DNA from 3 places in the Clostridium sp. TJA032 genome. Region 1 is predicted to be linked to each of the others. Evidence: a T-box and tRNA genes for the amino acid it is inferred to sense, from the RefSeq annotation. Region 1 holds a T-box; the other regions hold tRNA genes.
The links. The T-box of region 1 lies ahead of thrS (threonine--tRNA ligase). A T-box ahead of a tRNA ligase gene usually reads a tRNA of that ligase, here a tRNA-Thr.
Positions count from the first base shown of each region.

Region 1 (4,652 bases):
AATCTTTCTGCTAAAGCGAAATCTATTTGAATAGTTATTATTGTGTCTTCTTTTCCATGAACATTTTTAAATTGTATATCAAGTTTTGGTCCATAGAATGCAGCTTCATCATCAGCTTCAGTAAATTCTATATTTAAATGGTTTAATATTTCTCTCATTATGTTTTGAGTGTTTTCCCAAGCTTCAGGGTCATTTATATACTTTTCAGTATTATTTGGGTCCCACTTTGAGAATCTGTAAGTAATATCATCAGAGATTCCTAAAGTATCCATAACATATTTAACTAAATCAACAGTATTTTTAAATTCATCTTCTAATTGTTCAGGAGTACATACTATGTGTCCGTCAGCAAGAGTAAATTGTCTTACTCTTATAAGACCATGCATTTCTCCTGAAGCTTCATTTCTAAATAAAGTAGAAGTTTCAGCAAATCTTACTGGTAAATCTCTATAACTATGTTGAGTTGCATTATATATTGCATATTGGAATGGACAAGTCATTGGTCTTAAAGCAAATACTTCACTATCCTTTTCTTCATCTCCTAAAACGAACATACCATCTTTATAGTGGTCCCAGTGTCCTGAAATTTTATAAAGGTCGCTTTTAGCCATTAAAGGTGTTTTAGTTAAAACGTATCCTCTTCTTTGTTCCTCATCTTCAATCCATCTTTGAAGAGTTTGAATTATTCTAGCTCCCTTTGGCATTAATAGAGGAAGACCTTGACCTACATTTTCATCTGTAGTAAATATTCCAAGTTCTCTACCTAATTTATTATGGTCTCTCTTTTTAGCTTCTTCTAAAGCTTCTAAATATGCATCTAATTCAGATTTTTTAGGGAAAGCAGTTCCATATACTCTTGAAAGCATTTTGTTCTTTTCGTTACCTTTCCAGTAAGCACCAGTAGATCTTAATAACTTAACAGCTTTCATTGGTTTAATAGCCATTAAGTGAGGACCAGCACAAAGGTCAACAAAATCACCTATTTGATAGAATGAAATTACTTCATCTTCTGGAAGGTCATTTATAAGTTCTACTTTATAAGGTTCATCCTTCATAAGTTCTAAAGCTTCATTTCTAGGAAGTTCAAATCTTTTTATTTCAGGATTTTCTTTTATTATTTTTTTCATTTCTTCTTCTAATTTGTTTAATTGGTCAGCAGAAAATGGCTTTTCAGTATCAAAATCATAATAGAAGCCATTATCTATTGATGGTCCTATAGCTAATTTATCTTGTGGGAAAAGTCTTTTAACAGCAGCTGCTAGTACATGAGATGCAGTATGGTTAAAAGCATGTTGACCCTCTTTAGAATCAAAAGTACATATTTCTAATGAGGAATCCTCATTAACTATAAATCTTAAGTCCTCAACTTTTCCATTTAATATACCACAACAAGCATTTCTTGCAAGTCCTTGGCTTATGCTTTGAGCTATTTCAAAAATTGATAATCCAGCTTCTACTTCCTTTACTGAACCATCTTTAAGTGTAATTTTTATCATATTAATTTCTCCTTTCGAAATAATTTTCTTTATTCTTTCATAAAAAATAAAAACTCTCGTCTCTTTTCTAAATAGAAAAGGGACGAGAGTGTATATTCCCGTGGTTCCACCCAATTTGTGTTAAAAAACACCTCTTAAAATAATCGTAACGTGATTAAACGGACTTGATTAGAGTCACTCAGAGTTAGTTTTCAACTAATTCCATTTAAAAGTACTCACAGCTATTGTACCTTCTCTCTGAAAATGTACCAAAGTTTACTCTTCTCTTCATTGTGTTAACAAACTTATAATATTTACTTAAGATTATAAGTTTATTATTTTTGTATGTCAATGGATAAAATAAAAATAAATTCTAATTTAATTTTATATAATAATTTAAATGAAATAAAATTTTAAATGTTAAAAAAATAGAATATAGATAAATATTATATCCAAATTTTTAATAAAATAATTTTAAAAAAATATTGAAATAAAATTTAAAAAATATTATAATAAAAACATAGGTTTGCAGGTGTGGCGGAATTGGCAGACGCACTAGACTTAGGATCTAGCGCCTACGGCGTGGGGGTTCGACTCCCTTCACCTGCACCAACTTATAAGCGGGTGTAGTTCAATGGTAGAACACCAGCCTTCCAAGCTGGATACCCGGGTTCGATTCCCGGTACCCGCTCCACTTTACATAATATATTAAATTTTATGCGGGAGTGACTCAATGGTAGAGTGTCACCTTGCCAAGGTGAAAGTTGCGGGTTCGAGTCCCGTCTTCCGCTCCACTTATGCGGGTGTAGTTCAATGGTAGAACACCAGCCTTCCAAGCTGGATACCCGGGTTCGATTCCCGGTACCCGCTCCAAATTATGCACCATTAGCTCAGTTGGTAGAGCACCTGACTCTTAATCAGGGAGTCCAGGGTTCGAATCCCTGATGGTGCACCAAAAGCATCCATGTTTTGGGTGCTTTTTTTTATTTTTATAAAATTTTCTAATGAAAAAAATAGTAGGTTTTTATTAAAATTACTATATAAGAGTTGTTAAATATCATTATTGCTAATTTTAGAAATTATATTTAAATATAAAAGGGGGAAATTTATGTTTAAAGAAATATTTAATAATAAAGATTTAAGTATTGTTTTTACAGGAGATAGTATAACTCATGGGGCACTTCATACTAAGGGATATAGAAGTTATACTGAATATTTTAGAGAGATATTAATAAGAAATAATAATTTTAATAATAGAAAAAATTCTAATATTAGTGTTTTTAATACTGGAATTTCTGGGGCTACAACCTTAGATATATTAGAAAATTTTGATGATTGTATAAAGAAGTATAGTCCTAATATTGTTTTTATTATGCTCGGTATGAATGATTGTGCAGAAAATAAGGTACCTTTAGAAATTTATAAAAAAAATATATTAAGAATTATAGAAAAAGTTGAGAGCTTAGGAGCTAATATTTTTATTCAAACTAGTAATATAATAAATAATGATATTAGTAGAAAAAGTATTGATGAGTATATGGATATTTTAAGAATGATTTCTAAGGAGAGAAATATATTTTTAATAGATCATTATAGAAGTTGGGAAGAACTTTATAACAAGGATTTAAATATTAAATCCTTACTTTTAAGTGATAATATTCATCCAAATGAGTTAGGACATTTAGAAATTACTAAATTTATTTTTAATAGCTTAAACATTTTAGATAAAGATGTTTTAGATTCTTTGTTAAATGACCATATCTTTTATAAAAAAGAAAAGGTAAAAGAGTTAGAGTATGTTATAGAAAATTCTTTTAATGTTTATGATATTTTTTCTGAAGAAAGTAAAAGAAAAATAGAATTGATATATAAGATAATAGTAGAGGAAAAAGGAAGTGTTTTTGAATTTATATATAGTAAGCGTTTTAGTGAAGATAGGATATTTTTTAAAAACTATATTGAATATCTAGAAGAAAGAGTGCGCTGGGAACTAAATGATGGTTCTATAGAAAGTAAGAAAAGATTTATGCTTAATTTATATAATGAAAATTTTAATATAAAATATATATTAAATAATTTTTCTGATACTGTTTTAAAATTTAAGCCTAGGGTTTTATTTATATCTTTAAATGAAGAAGTAGATAATCTATATGAGTTTGAGAAAGATATTTTTAAGTTATATATTAAGACAAAGGAGATAAATACTTTTTTAGTAATAGAAAATTTATTAAATCTTAAGAAAGAGTGTATAGAAGTTATAGAAAATTTAGTTAAAAATAGAGAGATATTATTTATAAATCATTATGAATATTTTAAAAATATAAAACTTTATAATAGTGATTTTGGTGAAATATTTTTTTCGAAGAATAAACTAAGTTATAAAGGAGAAATTTTAATTGCTAGAAATCTTTTTAAAATATTTAACATATATGATGAGAAAAGTTTAATATGTAGTTTAAAGTTCTTTTAAATTTAAGCTAAATAAAAACCTAAAAAGTTTTTATTTAGCTTTTTATACGTAATTTAAGGCTCTTTGCAAAATAAAATCTTCAATAAATTCCTCAGAATATATTTTTTTTCCCATAAGGTTAAATATTAATTCTTCTCTTGCATATCCTTCCTTATATAGTTTTAAATTTTTAGTTAATTTTTTTAAAGAACCAGGAGTAAGTCCTAAAAGTATTTTAAGGTCTTTACTTGTATAAAAATTTTTTGAAAAAAGTTCATTTAAATTATTTTGCATTTCCAATTTATAATTTAAATCCACAACCTTATCTTTGTGTGGGCCTTGTTTAGATCTATGATGTTTTTTACATAAGTATTTATAATTAAGATTAAAATCTAAACCGCCTTCAGATTTATGAACTATGTGATGAATATCTGCATAATCTCCACAAATTTCACAGAAATAAGACATATAATCCTCCTTAAAAATTTAATACCCATTTATAGTAATAAAATAGCATAAAAAAACAGTTTAATCAATATAAGTTACCTGTATAAATATAGATTAAGTTATATAAAGAAATATAGGTTTTTTTACACTTTGATGTTAAAAAAAGTTAGCAATATAATTAAAATGTAAGTGTATATAAGGGGGTTTGGATATGCATAACTTATTTAAGAAAAAAACAAAAACAGAAGAAAATCCCGAAAAATTTTGGGGGGAATTAATAA
Region 1 covers NZ_JBZEFB010000003.1:84,276-88,927, reverse strand. Annotated here, with positions in the region: gene thrS (threonine--tRNA ligase) at 1-1,496, opposite strand, end outside; T-box leader at 1,572-1,776, opposite strand; tRNA gene AC4FRL_RS08725 (tRNA-Leu) at 2,004-2,087, shown strand; tRNA gene AC4FRL_RS08720 (tRNA-Gly) at 2,096-2,169, shown strand; tRNA gene AC4FRL_RS08715 (tRNA-Gly) at 2,195-2,269, shown strand; tRNA gene AC4FRL_RS08710 (tRNA-Gly) at 2,275-2,348, shown strand; tRNA gene AC4FRL_RS08705 (tRNA-Lys) at 2,355-2,430, shown strand; gene AC4FRL_RS08700 (SGNH/GDSL hydrolase family protein) at 2,584-3,945, shown strand; gene AC4FRL_RS08695 (HNH endonuclease signature motif containing protein) at 3,988-4,392, opposite strand; gene AC4FRL_RS08690 (hypothetical protein) at 4,583-4,652, shown strand, end outside.

Region 2 (4,652 bases), on a different contig from region 1:
AGAACCATCTGAACCAGTTTTAGGGGCGGATTTTCCTCCACAAGCCATTATTAATTTTTTGCACTTAATCACAGGAGATTCTTCATTTCCTGTGGATAATTTAAATTTCCCCTTTGCTTTACTTATAGATTTTACTTTATAGGAAGTGTAAATAGGTATTTCTCTTTCTTCTAAAGCCATTTTTAAAATATCTAAAACAGAAGAGGCCTGAAGCGATTGTGGATAATTTTTACCTTTTTCAAGTTCTACAAAAGGCAATCCTAAATTAAGAAAAAATGCTTTAGTATCTTCTACAGAAAATTTATCTAAAGTTTTTATAAAAAATCCATCATTTTCACTATGAAAATTTTTATAAGGGAAACTAATTAAAGAATTTGTTATATTACATCTTCCATTTCCAGTAGTAAGAATTTTCTTACCGACTCTATCAGTTCCTTCAACTATAGCAACATCTAAACCAAAATCTTTAGCTGTAATTGCAGCTGTCATACCAGAGGCTCCACCTCCTAAAATAACTACATCATGATATATCATAATTTTAAAATTCTCCTTTCTAAGTTTATCTATTAATAATCAAATAATTTTAAAATTTATTATATTTTTTATCATAACATTTCTAAACTTGAATTGTATCACATTTAAGTGTTTATAGATACTTAAAGAGAAAAAATGAAAGGTAATATTATTTTATTTGGTGAGAAATAATATTACAGGAGGTGTTTATTTATGAAATTTAAAATTACAAATGAAATCTTAGAAGGATATAATACAGAATTAAAAATAAGAAGAATGAATTATGACCAAGTTGTAGTAGATTATAATAATAATTCAGGAATAAAAACATTTAAAATGATTGATGGAGAATTAGTTTCAGAGGGAGAGGTTGATGAGATAATTAAAAAACATACTGATTTGTTAAAAATAAAAATAAATAGAGGTACTTCAGCTTTATTTTATAAAGGGATAATAGATTCTATAGAGGAAGCTATAGAAGAGGTAAATTCTTTAGTGGTTTTAAATGATTTTACTAAAATAACAAGTAGAAAGGGCTTTTGGGATAAAGATATACTTGTGTATTTAAATGGGAGATATCCCATAAAAATTGAAGCAAGTGGAAGAAATTTTAAAGAAAATAGCTATAAATTTAATATAAAGGTTCTAGAAGATACAGAATTCATTGAAATGTGCTATTTTAATATAGAAAAATTAAATAATCAAATAAATTGGAGAGAAAGACAATTAAGTATATATAAAAAAATAGTCAAAAAAATAGAAAAATAGAGTAATTTTGAGTAAAATAGAGAAATTGAAAAATAATTTTATTAAATAGCTATAAATAGCTTAAAATAACTAAAAAAACTGTTGACATAACTTTAATTTTTGGGTATTATAGACCTTGTCAGGTCGCCAAGAGCGAAAGACAAAAACAAAATAAACAAATTTAGTTTAAAGCTAAAACTGGTCAAAATGATGTGGTTTTAAGAGTTAATGTGGCCCCTTGGTCAAGCGGTTAAGACACCACCCTTTCACGGTGGTAACAGGGGTTCGATTCCCCTAGGGGTCACCAACATGGTCGCATAGCTCAGCTGGGAGAGCACCTGCCTTACAAGCAGGGGGTCACAGGTTCGATCCCTGTTGCGACCACCATAAAACTTTTAATGGCTCAGTAGCTCAGTTGGTTAGAGTGCCGGCCTGTCACGCCGGAGGTCGAGGGTTCGAGCCCCTTCTGAGTCGCCACATTTTTGGCCCCTTGGTCAAGCGGTTAAGACACCACCCTTTCACGGTGGTAACAGGGGTTCGATTCCCCTAGGGGTCACCATATTACGGTCGCATAGCTCAGCTGGGAGAGCACCTGCCTTACAAGCAGGGGGTCACAGGTTCGATCCCTGTTGCGACCACCATAAAAGTTTTTAATGGCTCAGTAGCTCAGTTGGTTAGAGTGCCGGCCTGTCACGCCGGAGGTCGAGGGTTCGAGCCCCTTCTGAGTCGCCAGTTTTGGCCCCTTGGTCAAGCGGTTAAGACACCACCCTTTCACGGTGGTAACAGGGGTTCGATTCCCCTAGGGGTCACCATATTACGGTCGCATAGCTCAGCTGGGAGAGCACCTGCCTTACAAGCAGGGGGTCACAGGTTCGATCCCTGTTGCGACCACCATAAACTTTTAATGGCTCAGTAGCTCAGTTGGTTAGAGTGCCGGCCTGTCACGCCGGAGGTCGAGGGTTCGAGCCCCTTCTGAGTCGCCATATGCTGGTGTGGCTCAATTGGCAGAGCAGCTGACTTGTAATCAGCAGGTTATCGGTTCAAGTCCGATCATCAGCTCCAAATTGAACTTCAGTTTAACTGAAGTTCTTTTTTTATTCTGTAATAGAATAAAAGTTTAATTTATTTATGCTAAAAATGCACCTTATCTTTTAAGGAAGATAAGGTGCATTTTTTATTTTTTATTTTTTAGTTTTTTAGTTTTTCTTATGTCTACACCATAAGTTTTAAATGGAGTAAAATTACCTATAATTCTAGACATTATTCTTTCAGCATAATACTGGCTTAATTCTTCGACATTTAAGTTAGTTGATATAATCATTTTTTTATTTAATAGTAATTTTTTATTTAATATAGAAAATAATTCTGTAGTAGAAAAGTCAGTAATTTGTTCACTACCTAAATCGTCTATAATTAATAAATCACAATTAATTAATAAATCTTCTAACTCTGAATTATTATTAAATCTTATATCTTTGAGATTTTGCATTAATTCATCTGCTGTTCTATAGACTACAAAGAATCCATTATCTAATAAATATTTAGAAATACAATACGTGATAAATGTTTTTCCTGTACCAGGTTTACCATATAAAAAAAGATTTTTATTATGTAAATTAAAATCTTTTAAGTAATGTTGTTCGAGTTGAGTCCTTATCCATTGCATATTTTCTCTAGGAGACATAGAATTATTCTCATCACGTATTGGAGAAAATAGATTTAAATCAAATTTAGAAAAATTATTTTCTTTTAATGCATCTTCCATATGTGAGTTTTTATAATATATCTTTATAAGATTATTTTGATAGCAACTACATTTTTGTAAACCTATATAACCTGTATCTTTACATTTAGGACATTTGTAATGTAATTCTAAAAAATTTTTTGGATAATTATTTTCAAGAAGTAAATTCTCTTTATTTTTTACTAAACGTTGAATTTTATTTTTCAAATCATTAAATTTAGATTCGTCTAAATTATTTAAAGCTAAGATAGAAAGTTTTAAGGATAGTTTTCCTATTTCTTTTTCATAATCTAAAACTTCTGGTAAAGTTTGTTTTATTTCGTTTCTTCTTTTTTGTAATTCTAATTTTTCATTATATCGTGTATTTTCATAAATATCCATTAATTTTGATTTATAGCCTTTAATCACTTAAATCACATCCCAACCATTCTTTTTCTAATTCTTCATAGTCATAATCTCTTTGCGTGAAATTTACTGGCCTAGCAGGTTTCTTTTGATGTACAGATGACTTATTTATATTAGGTCTACTAAATGTTTTTGAAGAATTAGAGTTTTTCTTAACATCTTTTTTTGCTACATCTTCAAGAGTTTTAATACCATCTTTAAACCACTTACTTAATATACCATCTATATATTTAAAATCAGCTCTATTTAAGCGTTCAAAGCATATATCACAAGCTTTGCAAATTAATTCAACAGAAAAATTATAAGTTAAAAGCCATTTTTCCATCATAGTTTCTTGAGGTTTCATTATTTCTGTATTTTGGATTCCTAAATATTTTAGAATTTTTCTTATCTTAACCCATTTATCTTCTGTTTTAGTTATATAAGCTTGGGCTTCCTCTATTGATTTTATACCAGCATTGTGCCAGCTAAGAGCCACAGTTTCTATGTATCTAACATCTTTTTTTCCCTTAGATACACAATACTCTATTAGTATTAATATAAGCTCAGAAGAGAAATTAAGCTCTGTTTGCCAAGAAAGATATGTTGTCATTTCCTTAGTTGATAAGGGACGACATATAAGTTTTTCTATATCTTTTAGCATATCCTTGGTATTATTCTCATCAAGTGCTGAAAGCAAATCAACTGAGTTTTGACTTGATGAGTGAGTCCCTTCTGATAAATCTAAGAATTCTATTTTAAAGTTATTCATTTTATCTATAGGAATTAGTTTTATAACACCTTCTTCATGCCAATAGTTAAGAGCATTCATTATATCTGATTCTAAAAGGTTTAGGTTTGTTGCTAAAATTGATGAGTTAACTCCAGGTTCTCCTGTGAAGTTATATTTTAACAATAATAAATAAACCTTAATAAATTCTCCACGAGCTTTAGGCATGTATTCTTCTAAAAATACATTACTAACAGGAGTAAACTTAGTGGCTGAGTTTTTTAACATAAAAGTACTCAAAAAATAACCACCTTTCTAGATTTATAAATAGTCTAATTTTAAAATAAGAACAATAAAAAATAGACTATGTTTAATTATATCAAAGTGTGTTTTCTATAACAATAAAGTATGCTTTTATAAATAGCAAAAAATATTTTCTTAGCATGAATAATTTTTCTTTAAATGGGAACATTAATTTAAGTGTTTAAAATTATAACCTAAGGAGAGTAAAATTATGAATTCATTAGATTGAAA
Region 2 covers NZ_JBZEFB010000004.1:165,244-169,895, reverse strand. Annotated here, with positions in the region: gene AC4FRL_RS10240 (BaiN/RdsA family NAD(P)/FAD-dependent oxidoreductase) at 1-534, opposite strand, end outside; gene AC4FRL_RS10235 (hypothetical protein) at 727-1,281, shown strand; tRNA gene AC4FRL_RS10230 (tRNA-Glu) at 1,493-1,567, shown strand; tRNA gene AC4FRL_RS10225 (tRNA-Val) at 1,572-1,647, shown strand; tRNA gene AC4FRL_RS10220 (tRNA-Asp) at 1,661-1,737, shown strand; tRNA gene AC4FRL_RS10215 (tRNA-Glu) at 1,745-1,819, shown strand; tRNA gene AC4FRL_RS10210 (tRNA-Val) at 1,826-1,901, shown strand; tRNA gene AC4FRL_RS10205 (tRNA-Asp) at 1,916-1,992, shown strand; tRNA gene AC4FRL_RS10200 (tRNA-Glu) at 1,998-2,072, shown strand; tRNA gene AC4FRL_RS10195 (tRNA-Val) at 2,079-2,154, shown strand; tRNA gene AC4FRL_RS10190 (tRNA-Asp) at 2,167-2,243, shown strand; tRNA gene AC4FRL_RS10185 (tRNA-Thr) at 2,247-2,322, shown strand; gene AC4FRL_RS10180 (ATP-binding protein) at 2,435-3,412, opposite strand; gene AC4FRL_RS10175 (DnaD domain protein) at 3,405-4,418, opposite strand.
Region 2: it has a tRNA-Thr gene. The T-box ahead of thrS (threonine--tRNA ligase) is inferred to sense a tRNA for this amino acid. The anticodon was not compared.

Region 3 (4,652 bases), on a different contig from region 1:
GTTGGATTTATATAGTATTTAGTATTTTCATCTAATAATTCTGCTGGTATAACAGCTTTTATAACATGCTCCATTAAATCAGCTTGTATTTGCTCTTGAGAAACCTCAGGACCATGTTGTGTTGAAATTACTATTGCATCTATTCTAACTGGTTTGTCATCTTCATACTCAACAGTAACTTGAGTTTTTCCATCTGGTCTTAAGTAAGGTAAAGTTCCGTTCTTTCTTACCTCTGTTAATCTTCTTGATAATCTATGAGCCATAGCTATTGGTGCTGGCATAAATTCTTCAGTTTCATTAGTAGCAAAACCAAACATCATTCCTTGGTCTCCTGCACCTACTGCATCTATATCAATTTTTTCTCCTGCTCTTGATTCTAAAGCTTCATCAACACCCATAGCGATATCTGATGATTGCTCATCTATTGTAGTCATAACTGAACAAGTTTCACAGTCAAATCCATATTTAGCTCTATCATATCCTATATTTTTTATAGTTTCTCTAGCTATTTTAGGAATATCAACATAACAGTTTGTTGTTATTTCTCCCATTACAACTACTAATCCTGTAGTAACAGCTGTTTCACAAGCAACTCTTGCATTTGGATCTTTTTCAAATATAGCATCTAAAACTGCATCTGAAATTTGGTCACAAATTTTATCTGGATGTCCTTCAGTAACTGATTCTGATGTAAATAATCTTCTCATGATTTAGGCTATCTTACACTTATATTAAGATAGCTAATTCACCCCTTTCATTTTTTATTTATCCAACCCTATATATTCAACAAGTAATATTTATTATCTTCCCACGACTTAAAATAATATATTTTTTGTTTATTAAAATCATCTTAATGCGCGCCTTTAAAATGATTTTAATAAAAAAATCTCTTCTTAAAGACTTAAGAAGAGATTTTAGTTATACACTAAATTTATCTTCTCTCATCTTGTAAAGAATTTCTTTACCGGAATTGGCACCTTAGTGAATTTCACTGGTTGCCGGGTTTCATAGGGCCTGTTTCCCTCCACCTCTCTGGATAAGAGTATATAAATACTAAATATTCTATTTTAAATATATTATTTTAACAAAGAGACACTAAATTAAGTGTCTCTTGCTGGTGGTGGAAGAAGGATTCGAACCTTCGAAGTCGTCCGACAACAGATTTACAGTCTGCCCCCTTTGGCCACTCGGGAATTCCACCACATTTGGAGCTGATGATCGGACTTGAACCGATAACCTGCTGATTACAAGTCAGCTGCTCTGCCAATTGAGCCACACCAGCATATTTATATTTTATTTTTTAATTGGTGGTGGAAGAAGGATTCGAACCTTCGAAGTCGTCCGACAACAGATTTACAGTCTGCCCCCTTTGGCCACTCGGGAATTCCACCACTTATGGAGCTGATGATCGGACTTGAACCGATAACCTGCTGATTACAAGTCAGCTGCTCTGCCAATTGAGCCACACCAGCGTATTTATTATTTTATTTTTAATGGTGGTCGCAACAGGGATCGAACCTGTGACCCCCTGCTTGTAAGGCAGGTGCTCTCCCAGCTGAGCTATGCGACCTTATTGGTGGTGGAAGAAGGATTCGAACCTTCGAAGTCGTCCGACAACAGATTTACAGTCTGCCCCCTTTGGCCACTCGGGAATTCCACCACTTATGGAGCTGATGATCGGACTTGAACCGATAACCTGCTGATTACAAGTCAGCTGCTCTGCCAATTGAGCCACACCAGCGTATTTTTAACTTCTATCTCTTGGCTCATCGCCAATCGACAAGACTTAGTATATATTGTTATGCTTTTTATTTCAAACTCAATTTTAAGCCATTTAAAGATATTATGTTAATTTATTTTTAAATTACTCTTTTTTTCTCCAATTTACTTCTTTTTTAACTTATATTTTTTCTTCTATTAGCGATATATTTATAAAAGGATTTAATAATTCTTTTACATACTCAAAATCTTTATAGGATAGCTTCTCTTGAAGTATTTTAAATATATCAATAGCTGCCTCTAACTCATCTGTTCTTTTTATGTGCTTTAATAAAGTTTTATAGTCATCTATAGATAACTCCTTAGATAATTTTAATAATTTAAATTTATCCTTCTTACTTATCTTACTTGGAATAGAGTACTTATCAACTTTAAAAAGCTTTATATTTTCCTTTTTATTTTCTTTTAAGGAATTATTTTTTTCCTTTGAACTACTATTTTTAAATTCATTAACTTTATTTGAATCTTTATTTATTTCTAATTCTTTTTTATCATTTTCTTCTACTTTATTATTTTCATCTTTTTTAATAAAATTATCTTTTTCTATATTACTTTTTTCTTTACTTGGCAAAATTACTTTTTCTTCGTTTAAAGGTGCTTTTTCTACTTTTTCTTTATTGAAATTATTATTTTCATTAAGTACTAAACTTTCTTTTTTCAATTTTATTTTTTCTTTATTTACCTTCGGAATATTTATAATAACTCCTAAAGTTATAATAGTTAAAGTTATTACTAAAATACTTAAAACTTTTCTACTCATAAATTTCTTCACCTCCTCTTTAATAATTTCCACATAAAATATTTTTATACTTGATTTAATATTTCTATTTTTTCCTTCATATAATTAACTGATAGAAACTTAAAATATTAAGAAAGGAGTATGTCAAACTAGTTTTAAGCCTTTGACATAGTGATACCTTGGAAAAAGTGAAAATTTACTATAAAAATAACTTATCATATTATAAAATTTCTAATTTCCTTAAAAATCATATAGATGAAAAAACAATTATAGTATGTATAGGAACAGATAAATGTATTGGTGATTGTCTTGGCCCTATGGTTGGTACATTATTAAAAGAAAAATCTTTTCCTTTAAAGGTTTTTGGAACTTTAAAATCTCCAATTCACGCCTTAAATTTAGATACTGAAATAGATAAAATTTCAAAAGCATATCCTAATCATAAAATACTAGCAATTGATGCTTGCTTAGGTGATGCAAATTCTATTGGAGAAATTCATGTTAGAACTAAGCCAATATATCCTGGAAAAGGTGTTGGAAAAACTTTAAGAAGTGTTGGAAATATTTCTATAATAGCTATAGTAGATTCTTCTGAGAATATAGAATCATTTACTTCTAGACCTATTAGATTAAATTTTATATTAGATATGTCTAAAGTTATAGCAGATTCTTTAGTTACAGCCTATAACTTAAATAAAAAAAATTAACTACATATCTCTTAATCTAAGAGATATGTAGTTAATTTTATTCGTCTATCAATTTAACTTCTAAATTATCCATACTTATATTTAATTTTTCAAATGTCTTTAATACCTTACCAGTACCCTCTGCAACGCATTTTATAGCATCATCTGCTACTTTAACCTTAATGCCTGTCCTTTCCTCAATAAATCTATCAAGTCCATTTAATAAAGCTCCTCCACCAGTCATAAGAATTCCTTCTTCTATTATGTCTGCTGCTAATTCTGGTGGTGTTTTTTCAAGAACAGAATGAACTGCCTCTCCAATTGTGCTAACTTCATCTTTTAAAGCCATTCTAAGCTCATCACTATCAACATTTATAGTTCCTGGTAGTCCTGTAATAAGGTTTCTTCCTTTAACTTCCATAGTTTCTTTTCTATTTCCTTCTACTGCTGTAGCAACGTTTATTTTTAATTCTTCTGCTGTTCTTTCACCAATCATAAGCTTATATTTATTTCTTACAAACTTTATTATAGCTTCATCAAATTTATCACCAGCTACTTTTACAGACTCTCTTATAACAATTCCTCCAAGAGAAATTATTGCTATATCTGCTGTACCTCCACCTATATCAACAACCATATGTCCACTTGCTTTAGATATATCTAAACCTGCTCCTATAGCAGCTGCTAATGGTTCTTCTATAAGGTAAACATCTTTAGCTCCTGAATTTTTTGCTGCATCTATAACAGCTCTCTTCTCTATTTCTGTTGCTTGACAAGGAATACAAATCATAACTTTAGGTGCTGATATTCTTCTATTTCCAACACCTTTTTTTATGAAATATTTAAGCATAGCTTCAGTCATTTCATAATCTGATATAACCCCATTCCTCATAGGTCTAAGTGCAACTATATTTCCAGGTGTTCTTCCAATCATTTGTCTTGCAGCTTCTCCAACAGCTAAAACCTTATTTTTGTTTTTATCTATAGCAACTACTGAGGGCTCTTTTAAGACTATACCTTTATCCTTCATATAGACAAGAACAGTTGCTGTTCCAAGGTCTATACCCATGTCTGTACTGTTTTTCCAAAACCACATATTTACAACTCCCTAATATATAATAATAATTATTATTTTCTATAACATTATACATAAATACTAACTTTTATTATATAAGGAATATTTTCATCATTCAACAACTTTATATTTTAATTTAGTTGCTTTTCCACCTCTTATATGTCTTTCTGCCTTATTTAAATCTAATATACTTTTAGCTTCCTCTGCTATATCTGGATTTATCTTTGGTAATCTTTCAGTCATATCTTTATGTATAGTACTTTTACTAACTCCAAAAACCTTAGCTGTTTTTCTTATTGTAGCTCTTGAATAAATAATGTATTGAGCTACCTCTAACACTCTTTCCTCAATATAATCTTTCAAGAACCATTCC
Region 3 covers NZ_JBZEFB010000001.1:1,475,453-1,480,104, forward strand. Annotated here, with positions in the region: gene metK (methionine adenosyltransferase) at 1-707, opposite strand, end outside; SAM riboswitch class I at 939-1,043, opposite strand; tRNA gene AC4FRL_RS06805 (tRNA-Tyr) at 1,116-1,201, opposite strand; tRNA gene AC4FRL_RS06810 (tRNA-Thr) at 1,207-1,282, opposite strand; tRNA gene AC4FRL_RS06815 (tRNA-Tyr) at 1,306-1,391, opposite strand; tRNA gene AC4FRL_RS06820 (tRNA-Thr) at 1,397-1,472, opposite strand; tRNA gene AC4FRL_RS06825 (tRNA-Val) at 1,495-1,570, opposite strand; tRNA gene AC4FRL_RS06830 (tRNA-Tyr) at 1,575-1,660, opposite strand; tRNA gene AC4FRL_RS06835 (tRNA-Thr) at 1,666-1,741, opposite strand; gene AC4FRL_RS06840 (hypothetical protein) at 1,901-2,539, opposite strand; gene yyaC (spore protease YyaC) at 2,698-3,225, shown strand; gene mreB (rod shape-determining protein MreB) at 3,263-4,300, opposite strand; gene spoIIID (sporulation transcriptional regulator SpoIIID) at 4,391-4,642, opposite strand.
Region 3: it has a tRNA-Thr gene. The T-box ahead of thrS (threonine--tRNA ligase) is inferred to sense a tRNA for this amino acid. The anticodon was not compared.